Regions from separate parts of the Kitasatospora sp. NPDC059648 genome, predicted to be linked through region 2. Evidence: predicted binding sites of a transcription regulator. Region 2 holds the regulator's gene; the other holds the start of a gene.
The links. Region 2 encodes HrcA, which represses chaperone genes, less so after heat shock. Its sites were predicted from a motif close to TTNGCACTCNGNNNNNCNGAGTGCNAA; they were not measured.
Positions count from the first base shown of each region.

Region 1: groES (co-chaperone GroES) is a predicted target of HrcA. The motif match lies at 2,526-2,552, and genes of this name have one in related genera.

Region 1 is NZ_JBHWDU010000029.1:74,591-80,434, reverse strand. Features, by position in the region: gene ACFV1W_RS19390 (LysR family transcriptional regulator) at 1-139, opposite strand, end outside; gene groL (chaperonin GroEL) at 318-1,946, opposite strand; gene groES (co-chaperone GroES) at 2,079-2,384, opposite strand; gene ACFV1W_RS19375 (hypothetical protein) at 2,633-2,968, shown strand; gene ACFV1W_RS19370 (SAM-dependent methyltransferase) at 3,009-4,205, shown strand; gene ACFV1W_RS19365 (polysaccharide deacetylase family protein) at 4,181-5,095, opposite strand; gene ACFV1W_RS19360 (hypothetical protein) at 5,175-5,435, opposite strand; gene tsaD (tRNA (adenosine(37)-N6)-threonylcarbamoyltransferase complex transferase subunit TsaD) at 5,432-5,844, opposite strand, start outside.
Region 2 is NZ_JBHWDU010000008.1:75,699-81,542, forward strand. Features, by position in the region: gene hemW (radical SAM family heme chaperone HemW) at 1-493, shown strand, start outside; gene ACFV1W_RS07735 (Uma2 family endonuclease) at 535-1,092, shown strand; gene ACFV1W_RS07740 (DUF3097 domain-containing protein) at 1,083-1,916, opposite strand; gene ACFV1W_RS07745 (hypothetical protein) at 1,941-2,525, opposite strand; gene htpX (zinc metalloprotease HtpX) at 2,559-3,479, opposite strand; gene hrcA (heat-inducible transcriptional repressor HrcA) at 3,747-4,781, shown strand; gene dnaJ (molecular chaperone DnaJ) at 4,856-5,844, shown strand, end outside.

The sequences.
Region 1 (5,844 bases), on a different contig from region 2:
GGGTGTCCACCGACTTCTCCAGGGCCTTCATCTGCTGGCTGATGGCAGGCTGCGTGCACCCCAGCTCGCGAGCGGCGGCGGAGAAGGAGCCGGTGCGGGCGACGGCACGCAGGACGCGCAGATGGCGGGCCTCGATCATGCCTCAGTTATAAGTCAATCTTTGCATTCTGCAAAATTCTGCTGATAGTTGAAGTCTGGAGCACCTGCGCGACACGGCCGCCGGCCCGGCCCGGAGGCGAGCGGGCGAACAGCAGCCGGAGGCCCGGCCCGCAGCCCCTCGCGGGGCGCGGACCGGGCCTCCGGTCAGGCGTTCGGCGTCAGTGCGAGTGGCCGTGGCCGCCGTGCGAGTGACCGGCCTCGGCCTCCTCCTCCTTCTTCTCCACCACGAGGGTCTCGGTGGTGAGGAGCAGGGAGGCGATCGATGCGGCGTTCTCCAGGGCGGAGCGGGTGACCTTGACCGGGTCGATGACGCCGGCCTTCACCAGGTCGCCGTACTCGCCGGTGGCGGCGTTGTAGCCCTGGCCGATCTCCAGCTCGGAGACCTTGGAGGTGATGACGTAGCCCTCCAGGCCGGCGTTCTGGGCGATCCAGCGCAGCGGCTCGTGCAGCGCCTTGCGGACCACGGCGACACCGGTGGCCTCGTCACCCGACAGGCCCAGGCCGTCGTTCAGCACCTTGGCGGCGTGGACCAGGGAGGCGCCACCACCGGCGACGATGCCCTCCTCGACCGCGGCGCGGGTCGCCGAGATGGCGTCCTCCAGGCGGTGCTTGCGCTCCTTCAGCTCCACCTCGGTGGCGGCGCCGACCTTGATGACGCAGACGCCGCCGGCCAGCTTGGCCAGGCGCTCCTGCAGCTTCTCGCGGTCCCAGTCGGAGTCGGTCGCGGCGATCTCGCCCTTGATCTGGGCGACGCGGCCGGCGACGGCCTCGGAGTCACCGGCACCGTCGACGATGGTGGTGTCGTCCTTGGTGATGGTCACGCGGCGGGCGGTGCCCAGCACGTCCAGACCGGCCTGGTCGAGCTTGAGGCCGACCTCCTCGGAGATGACCGTGGCGCCGGTCAGGACGGCCAGGTCGCCGAGGATCGCCTTGCGGCGGTCGCCGAAGCCCGGGGCCTTGACGGCGACGGCGTTGAAGGTGCCGCGGATCTTGTTCACGACCAGGGTCGACAGCGCCTCGCCGTCGACGTCCTCGGCGATGATCAGCAGCGGCTTCGAGGCACCGCTCTGCAGGATCTTCTCCAGCAGCGGCAGCAGCTCCTGGATGGAGGAGATCTTGCCCTGGTTGATCAGGATGTACGGGTCCTCCAGGACCGCTTCCTGACGCTCCGCGTCGGTGACGAAGTACGGCGACAGGTAGCCCTTGTCGAACTGCATGCCCTCGGTGAAGTCCAGCTCCACGCCGAAGGTGTTCGACTCCTCGACGGTGATGACACCGTCCTTGCCGACCTTGTCGATCGCCTCGGCGATCAGCTCGCCGACCTGGGTGTCCTGCGCGGAGAGGGACGCGACGGCGGCGACGTCGTCCTTGCCCTCGATCTCGCGGGCGACGGACAGCAGGTGCTCGGAGACGGCGGCGACGGCCTTGTCGATGCCCTTCTTCAGGGCGGCCGGGCCGGCGCCGGCGGCGACGTTGCGCAGACCCTCGTTGACCAGGGCCTGGGCCAGCACGGTGGCGGTGGTGGTGCCGTCACCCGCGACGTCGTTGGTCTTGGTGGCGACCTCCTTGACGAGCTGCGCGCCAAGGTTCTCGTACGGGTCGTCCAGCTCGACCTCACGGGCGATGGTGACACCGTCGTTGGTGATGGTCGGGGCGCCGAACTTCTTGTCGATGACGACGTTGCGGCCCTTGGGGCCGATGGTCACCTTGACGGTGTCGGCCAGCTTGTTGACACCGCGCTCCAGCGAGCGGCGGGCGTCCTCGTCGAACTGCAGGATCTTCGCCATGTTCCCTATTCCCTCGGGGCTGCGGCCGGCCGACCGGCCGCCGAACTACGTGAACCAACAACCACGCCCCGGGCCCCTGTCACTTGGGACACGGATCCGGGGCGGGTCGGAACGTCTTACTTCTCGGTGCTGTTACTTCTCGATGATGGCGAGAACGTCGCGGGCCGAGAGGACGAGGTACTCCTCGCCCTGGTACTTCACCTCGGTGCCGCCGTACTTCGAGTACAGGACGATGTCACCGACGGCGACGTCGAGCGGCAGACGCTGGCCGTCCTCGAAGCGGCCCGGGCCGACGGCCAGGACGACGCCCTCCTGGGGCTTCTCCTTGGCGGTGTCCGGGATAACCAGGCCGGAGGCCGTGGTGGTCTCGGCGTCGAGCGGCTGGACCACGATGCGGTCCTCGAGCGGCTTGATGGCAACCTTGCTGCTGGTGGTCACGTCCGAGCTCCCCTTCGGAGATTACGGGGTTTTCTAACGGGTAGGGGCGAACCTGCGGGCCTGCCGTCGCGGGGGTCAGACACACGTCTTCGCGTTAGCACTCCCCCACTGGGGAGTGCCAAGGACGACCATAGGCCGCCGTTAGCACTCAGTCAACCAGAGTGCCAACGGCGCGCCCGGCGGACTCGGGTCGCGGATGAGTAGCCGTACTCATGTGCGGTGCCGGAGCCCGCGGCCAGACTCCTGACATGACATCGATTCCGGTGCGCGTCGGCCCGTCCCGGCTCAAGGACGCGTCCCTCGCCCTGCTGGCAGTGCCCCTGCTCGGGGTCGTGCTGCCGTTCCTCGTCTTCTGCTCGGTCGCCTCCCTCGGCAGCGGTCCCGGCGCCGGGGACGACGGGGACGGAAGCGGATGGGCCTTCCTGGGCATCGGGATGACGGCCGGTCCGGTGGCCGCCCTCGTGGCGGGCGTCGTCGTGGCCGTGCGCAGCCGGCGGTCCGGCTACCCGTTCCTGGCGGTCACCGCCGCCCTCTCGCCGTTCCTGGTCCCGGCGGTCCTCTCCTCGGGCGTCCTGTGGCGGTGACCGACCGCCCCGACATCCGCCGACGGGTCAGAATGGCCCCGTGGACACCGAGAACCTCCAGCCCCTGCTGACCCCCGAGGGCCAGGCCCTGCTCGCCGAGCTGCGCGAGTTCACCCCCGAGGAGGAGCTTGCGCTGGCCACCCGGCTGCGGCGGGAGCACCCGGCGGAGCTCGTGTCGGCGGCGTTCGGGCAGGCGCGGCTGCGGCAGCGGGCGCGGGCGAAGTTCGGGGCGGACGCCGACCTGATGTACTTCACGCCCAACGGGGTCGAGCAGTCCACCCGGCGCAGCGTGGCCGAATGGCGGGCGCGCCGCTTCGCCGAATCGGGCGTACGGCGGCTGGCGGACCTGTGCTGCGGCATCGGCGGGGACGTACTGGCGCTGGCCCGGGCCGGGATCCAGGTGCTGGCCGTCGACAAGGACCCGGCGGCCTGCGCCGCCACCGCGGCCAACGCCGCCGCGCTGGGCCTGGCGGAGCTGGTGGAGGTGCGCTGCGCGGACGTCGCCGAGGTTGACGTGACCGGCTACGACGCGGTGTTCACCGACCCGGCCCGGCGCACCTCGCGCGGCCGGGTGTTCGACCCGGAGGCGTACGCCCCGCCGCTCTCCTGGGCGATCGAGGCCGGACGGCGGACCCCGATCGGCGCCCTGAAGGTCGCCCCGGGCATCCCGCACGAGGCCGTCCCCGCGGACGCCGAGGCCGAGTGGGTGTCCGACCACGGGGACGTCAAGGAGGCGGTGCTCTGGTTCGGCACCGGGGCGGCCCGCCCGCACCGCGCCACCCTGCTGCCGCAGGCCGCCAGCCTGACCGGCGGCGACCTGCCCGACCCGCCGGCCGGCCCGGTCGGGCGGTACCTGTACGAGCCGGACGGCGCGGTGATCCGGGCCCACCTGGTGGCCGAGGTGGCCGAGCAGGTCGACGGCCGGCTGATCGACCCGAAGATCGCCTACCTGACCTCGGACCGACTGGTCGCCACCCCGTACGCGCACGCCTTCGAGCTCACCGACGTGCTGCCCTTCCACATCAAGAAGCTGAAGGCACTGCTGCGCGAGCGCGGGGTCGGTACGGTGGTGATCAAGAAGCGCGGGATGGCGATCACCCCGGAGGAGCTGCGCCGTCAGCTCAAGCCCTCCGGGCCGAACACCGTCACGGTGATCCTCAGCCGCACCGACGGCGGACCGCTGATGATGCTGGGACAGCCGGTGCGGACGCCTCAGGAGGCCGGCGGCTGGATGTAGTCGTCCAGCCGGGCCACCGAGAAGCCCTGCTCCTGGATCCGGGCGAGCAGGTCGGCGAACATCTGGGTCATCGTGGCGCCCTTGAGCTCCTTGGGGCCGCGGAAGTGCGCCAGGATGATGTCGCCGGGCTTCAGCTTCTTGTCGCCCGCCTGGTACTGCATGTCGTGGATCTGCATCGACTCGCGCCAGAGCACGATCGCGCGCGGGCCGCACTGCTGCACCGAGTTGTTGAGCGTCGGGGTGTTGGCGCCGTCGCCGAACGGCGGGCGGAACAGCAGCGGGGCCGTGCCGTACTGCTGGGTGAGCGCGGCCTGGTCCTCGCAGATCTCGGACTTCTGCTTGTCCTGCGGGAGCTTGCTCATCACCGGGTGGGTGACGGTGTGGTTCTGGATGTGGTTGCCCAGGGCCTGGAGCGGCTTGAAGTAGCCGTAGTCGTTCTTGACGATGTCCTTGGTCAGGAACATCGTGATCGGCACCTTGAGGTCGGTCAGCATCTCGACGAACTTCGGGTCCTTCTCGGCGCCGTCGTCGATGGTGATGAAGACGACCTTGTCGGTGGTCTTCACGTCGCTGAACACCGGTACGGTGCCGGTGCGTTCGAGCTTGATGGGCTTGTCGGCGGGCGGCGCGGGGGCCGGGGCCAGCGGCTTGAGGTTCCACTTCGCCCAGGCCGCGGCGTCGCCCCCGGCCGGCGCCGCGCCGGGCGTGGTGGCCGCGGCGACCGGCGTGCCGCCACCGCCGGACGGCTGGGGCGCCGCCGACGCGGCCTTGGTCCCGGCCGGTGCGGCGCCGCCCCCGTTGTCGCCGCACGCGGTGGCGAAGGCCAGCAGCGCCAGCGCCCCCGCCGCGTACGCCCTGGTCCTGGTCCTGCTCCGCCCGTCCCTGTTCACCGCACCGCGCTCCCGGTCCCGTCCAGCTTTCTCTCAGCTATGCACGGTAGCGGCCGCCGCGGCGGTTCCCGATCACGACCTACTCGACGTGCTCGCTGGTGAAGGACCAGCGGTGCACCGGGCGGCCCAGCAGCTCGGCCGGCGGCTCGGCGACCGGTGCGGGCCGGCCCTCCCACCAGGTGATCAGCAGCACCCGCTCGCCGGGTGCGGAGAACAGCTCGGTCCGGGTCAGCCCGGGCGCGCCGCGCAGTGCGGGCAACGCGGACTCGCGTACCCAGGCGGCGAGTTCGGCCGCCCGGCCGTCCGCCGCCCGGGCCTCCCACATCGCGGCGACGGTCACGCGGCGCCGCCGCCGAGGGCGTCGTAGGCCTGACCGTGGAGATCCGTGTGGGGGACGTGGACGTCGGTGACGGGCAGCGAGGAGTCCGCCGACAGGTCGAAGGCGGAGGGGGTGCGGCCCCGCCACACCATCTCGGAGCCCAGCGCCGCCACCATCGCGCCGTTGTCGGTGCACAGGCCCGGCCGGGGCACCCGCAGCCGGATGCCGGCCCGGTCGCAGCGCTGCTGGGCCATCTCGCGCAGCCGGGAGTTGGCCGCGACGCCGCCGCCGATCATCAGGTGGTCGACGCCGTTGTCCTTGCACGCCTTGACGGCCTTGCGGGTGAGCACGTCGGTGACCGCCTCCTGGAAGGAGGCCGCGACGTCGGCGATCGGCACCTCCTCGCCGGCCCGGCGCTTGGCCTCCACCC
Region 2 (5,844 bases):
GATCGACGACGACGTGCACGCCGACCGCTACCTCATCGCCGAGCAGGCGCTCAGCGCGGCCGGCTACGGCTGGTACGAGGTGTCCAACTGGGCCACCACCCCCGAGGGCCGCTGCCGCCACAACGAGCTCTACTGGACCGGCGCCGACTGGTGGGGCGCCGGCCCCGGCGCCCACAGCCACGTCGGCGGCGTCCGCTGGTGGAACGCCAAGCACCCCGCCGCCTACGCCCGGGCCCTCGCCGAGGGCCGCACCCCGGCCCAGGGCCGCGAGGTGCTCGGTGACGAGGACCGCCGGGTCGAACGCATCCTGCTGGAACTGCGCCTGGTGGAGGGAGTCCCGCTCGACCTGCTGACCGACGTGGGCCGCAAGGCCGCCGCCAGGGCCCTGGCGGACGGCCTCCTCGCCGAGGAGCCGTACGCGCGGGGCCGTGCCGCCCTCACCCTGCAGGGCAGGCTGCTGGCGGACGCGGTCGTGCGTGACCTCGTGGACTGACATTCGTTAACGTGGGCGTCAGCCGTCGGAGGGAGCGTGCGATGACCGCCATCGATGATCGGATGACCGGGATCTTCGAGAACCTGGAGGTGCCGGAAGGCGTCAAGGCCGAACTCATCAGGGGGGAAATCGTGATGATGGCCGGGCCGGACATGGTCCACAACCTCATCGTCTCCGCGATTCAGCACCAGACTCCGTACGCCCGGTGGCGGGCACTCCAGACCCAGGACCTGATCATCTCCGGTGAGGCCAGCGAACCCCAACCGGATCTGGTCGTCTTCGAGCGTGGTGTCGTCCCGGAGGCGGGCCGTCTGCTGTCCGCCTCCGCGGTGACCCTCGTGGTCGAGGTGGTCTCCAAGACCAGCGTGCACCGGGACTACCGGATCAAGCGCGAGATGTACGCCCAGGGTGGCATTCCGGCGTACCTCATCGTCGATCCGCTCAAGGGCGTGTGCGTGCTCCTCACGGACCTGACCACCGACACGCCGTCGGGACTCCCGGTGTACTGGTCCGAGCGGACCACCAAATTCGGTGACCCGATTCGGGTGGACCTGCTCGACATCACCCTGGACACCTCGGAGTTCCAGACCTACTCCTGACCCGGCAGGGCCGTGAAGTCGATCAGTTCCTCGACCCGGCCCAGGAGTTCGGATTCCAGGTCCTTGTAGCTGTTCACCTTCGACAGGATGTGCTTCCAGGCGGCCGGGGTGTCCACCGGCCAGCCGAGGCGGCGGCAGGTGCCCTCCTTCCAGTCCTCGCCGCGGGGGACGGCGGGCCAGGCGGGGATGCCGACGGAGGACGGCTTCACGGCCTGCCAGATGTCGATGTAGGGATGCCCGACGACCAGTACGTTCTCGCCGGTGACCCGGGCGGCGATGCGGTGCTCCTTCGTGCCCGGGAGCAGGTGGTCGACCAGCACCCCGAGGCGCCGTCCCGGGCCGGGGGCGAAGTCGGCGACGATCGCGGGGAGGTCGTCGATGCCCTGGAGGTACTCGACGACGACGCCCTCGATGCGCAGGTCGTCGCCCCAGACCCGCTCGACCAGTTCGGCGTCGTGCCGGCCCTCGACGTAGATCCGGGACTCGCGAGCGACCCGGGCGCGGGCGCCGGGGACGGCGACGGAGCCGGAGGCCGTACGCCCCGGAGTGCGGGGGGCGGCCGGGGCGGTCGGGCGGACCAGGGTGACGGCCCTGCCCTCCAGCAGGAAGCCGCGCGGGACCATCGGGAAGACCCGGTGCTTGCCGAAACGGTCCTCCAGGGTGACGGTGAAGCCCTCGGCGGTCTTCTCGCAGCGCACCACCGCCCCGCAGAAGCCGGTGGCCACCTCCTCGACCACCAGGTCCCGCTCGGCCGGCACCTCGGGTGCCGGCTGCTGCTTCTTCCACGGCGGGGTGAGGTCGGGTCCGTACTGGTGGCTGCGCATGGAGGCGACTATACGGACGGCCCGTCAGAGGCCCGGCGCGCCCCAGACCGGGAACCAGCGGCTCAGGTCCTTCTCCAGCCGCAGGTCGTTCCCCAGCATCGCGTTGACCTGCAGCTCCAGCGGGCTGTTGCGCCGCTCCCCGCCGCCGGGCATCGGGGCGAAGGGGTAGAAGGTGCCGCGCTTGTAGAGGTAGACCAGGGCCAGCGACTGCCCCTCCGGATTGCGGAAGCCAACCAGCGAGCAGAGCAGCTGCGGCCCGAAGCCGTTGGCCTCCAGCTCGCTGTTGACCGCGTGCAGGTCGTTCACCAGCTCCGGCAGTTCCTCGGGGGTGTGCCGGGCGAGCAGCCAGGAGTAGCCGTAGCCGTCCTTGGAGGCCTCCACCGGGACGCCGCCGCGCTCGGTGTCGGCGTCCAGCAGCGCCCGGACCTGCTGCTCCACCTGGACGAACGCCGCACCCTCGACGGCCGCGAAGCAGACCGAGCCGAGCCCGGTGGGCAGGAAGCCGGCCCCGGCCTCCAGGGTGAGCGCGGCGGACGGCACGCCGAACAGCTGGTCGAGGTCGGGCTTGACGGGCTTGGTGCGGCCGAACAGGGCGTCCAGGAATCCCACGTCGGTCCTTTCGTGAACGGGGGGCGGAACGGGTCAGCGGCCGAGCTGCTCGGAGATCTTCGCCAGCTGGGCCAGTCGCTTCTCCAGCGTCGGGTGGGTGGAGAACAGCTGGGAGGCGGTCTCCCGGGCGCTCAGCGCGGGGGCGAAGTAGAAGGCGTTGTAGGGCTGGGAGCGGCGCAGGTCCTCGGTGGGGATGGCAGCGATCTGCCCGGTCACCTTGGTGAGGGCGGAGGCCAGGGCGCTGGGCCGGCCGGTGAGCTGGGCGGCGGCCCGGTCGGCGGCCAGCTCGCGGTAGCGGGAGAGCAGCCGGGTGAGCAGGAAGCTGATGGCGTAGACGACCATCGACACCAGCGGGATGACCAGCGCCACGATGGCCGCGTTCTGGTCGTTGCTGTTGCGGTTGCCGCCCATGAACCCGCCGTACACGGCGATCCGGGTCATCGCCCCGGCGAGCACGCCGAGGAAGCCGGCGATGGTCATCACCGCGACGTCCCGGTGGGCGACGTGCGACAGCTCGTGCGCCAGGACGCCCTCCAGCTCCTCCGGTTCGAGCCGGCGCAGCAGGCCGGTGGTGACGCAGACCACGGCGTTCTGCGGGTTGCGGCCGGTGGCGAAGGCGTTGGGCATGTCGTTGTCGGCGACCGCCACGCGGGGTTTGGGCATGTCGGCCAGGGCGCAGAGCCGGTCGACCGTGCCGTGCAGCTGGGGGAACTGCTCCTCGGTCACCGGCCGGGCGCCCATGGCCCGCTCGGTGATCTTGTCGCTGAACCAGAACTGGGCCACGAACAGCCCGCCGGAGATCAGCACGATCAGTGGCCAGGCCCCGCGCAGCAGCGCGATCAGCAGGCCCGTGAAACCGACGTACAGCAGCCCGATCACGAACATCGTCGCGACCATGCGGCCGGTCAGGCCGCGGTCGGGCGCGAAACGGGTGTGCTGGCCCGAGCTCGACATCTCTTGCTCCTCCGTTCGCCGTCGCTTCCGATGCTGCCACCCGGACGGCCCCGGGGCACCACCCCCGCACGCGGAGTGTCGTGGCGGCCGTCCGGAACTGCGGGCAGGATCACCCCGGCCGGGCCGTTCCTGCGGTAGGACCCGGGCCGTACACTGGCAGGTACGGTTTTGGCACTCGGGTGTGCAGAGTGCCAGGGTCGGGGCCGTCCGAGGAGCGGCTCGCAGCATCACAGACGGACAACGTGCGAAGACGGAGGTGCGTGCCCCATGGCCGGTGAGGTCCGCCAGCTGGACGACCGCAAGCTCGCCGTGCTGCGCGCGATCGTCCAGGACTACGTGGGCACCGAGGAGCCGGTGGGCTCCAAGGCCCTGGTGGAGCGGCACAACCTGGGGGTGTCCCCGGCCACGGTCCGCAACGACATGGCGGCGCTGGAGGAGGAGGGGTACATCCACCAGCCGCACACCAGCGCCGGGCGAATCCCCACCGACAAGGGCTACCGGCTGTTCGTCGACAAGCTCGCCGAGATCAAGCCGATGAGCTCCCCGGAGCGCCGGGCGATCCGGCACTTCCTGGACGGCGCCGTCGACCTGGACGACGTGGTCAGGCGCACGGTGCGGCTGCTCGCCCAGCTGACCCGGCAGGTCGCCGTGGTGCAGTACCCCTCGCTCACCCGCTCCACCGTCCGGCACATCGAGCTGGTGGCGCTGGCCCCGGCCAAGGTGATGCTGGTGCTGATCACCAACACCGGCCGGGTCGAGCAGCGGATGATCGACTGCCCGGGCACGGTCGGCGAGACGGTGCTGGCGGACCTGCGGTCGCGGATCAACGCGCGGGCGGCCGGTCAGCGGCTGCCGGACGTCCCGGGGCTGCTGGAGGAGCTGCCGGGGGCCTTCGAGCAGGCCGACCGGCCGACCGTCAGTACGGTCCTGGCGACGCTGTTCGAGGCGCTCGCCGAGCAGAACGAGGAGCGGATCATGCTGGCCGGCACGGCCAACCTGACCCGCTTCGGGCACGACTTCCCGCTCACCATCCAGCCGGTGCTGGAGGCCCTGGAGGAGCAGGTCGTCCTGCTCCGCCTCCTGGGTGAGACCGCGGACGCCGCGATGACGGTCCGGATCGGGCGGGAGAACGCGTACGAAGGGCTGAATTCCACCTCGGTCGTTTCGGTCGGCTACGGTTCGGGCGACGAGAGCGTGGCCAAACTGGGTGTGATCGGTCCGACCCGGATGGACTACCCGGGCACAATGGGGGCGGTGCGAGCGGTGGCACGGTACGTGGGCCAGATCCTGGCCGAGTCGTAGCAAGCAAACCGTCGCCGGATGTCCGGCGGCGGTGTCCAGTCGCACTACTACAGGCGGAACAAGCGGAGCATTTGGTGGCCACGGACTACTACGCGGTACTCGGCGTCCGACGGGATGCGGGGCAGGACGAGATCAAGAAGGCGTTCCGGCGCCTGGCACGCGAACTGCACCCGGACGTCAACCCGGACCCGAAGACGCAGGAGCGGTTCAAGGAGATCAACGCCGCCTACGAGGTGCTCTCCGACCCGCAGAAGCGCCAGGTCTACGACCTCGGCGGCGACCCGCTGTCGCCCGGCGGCGGCGGTGGCGCGGGCGGCTTCGGCGCCGGCGCGGCGGGCTTCGGCTTCTCCGACATCATGGACGCCTTCTTCGGCGCCGCGGCCGGCCAGCGCGGCCCGCGCTCGCGCACCCGCCGCGGCCAGGACGCCATGATCCGGCTGGAGATCACCCTGGAGGAGGCCGCCTTCGGCACCACCAAGGAACTCCAGGTCGACACCGCCGTCACCTGCACCACCTGCAGCGGCGAGGGCGCGGCCCCCGGCACCTCCGCCCAGACCTGCGACATGTGCCGCGGCAAGGGAGAGGTCTCCCAGGTCACCCGCTCCTTCCTGGGCCAGGTCATGACCTCCCGCCCGTGCCCGCAGTGCCAGGGCTTCGGCACCGTCGTGCCGACCCCGTGCCCCGAGTGCGCCGGCGACGGCCGGGTGCGGGCCCGCCGCACCCTGACGGTCAAGATCCCGGCCGGTGTGGACAACGGCACCCGGATCCAGCTGGCCGGCGAGGGCGAGGTCGGCCCCGGCGGCGGCCCGGCCGGCGACCTGTACGTGGAGATCGCCGAGACCACCCACAGCGTCTTCCAGCGGCGCGGGGACGACCTGCACTGCACCGTCACCATCCCGATGACGGCGGCCGCGCTCGGCACCCAGGTGCCGCTGCAGACCCTGGACGGGCTGGAGGAGGTCGACATCCGGCCCGGCACCCAGTCCGGCCAGTCGATCCCGCTGCACGGCCGGGGCATCACCCACCTGCGCGGGGGCGGCCGCGGCGACCTGATAGTGCACGT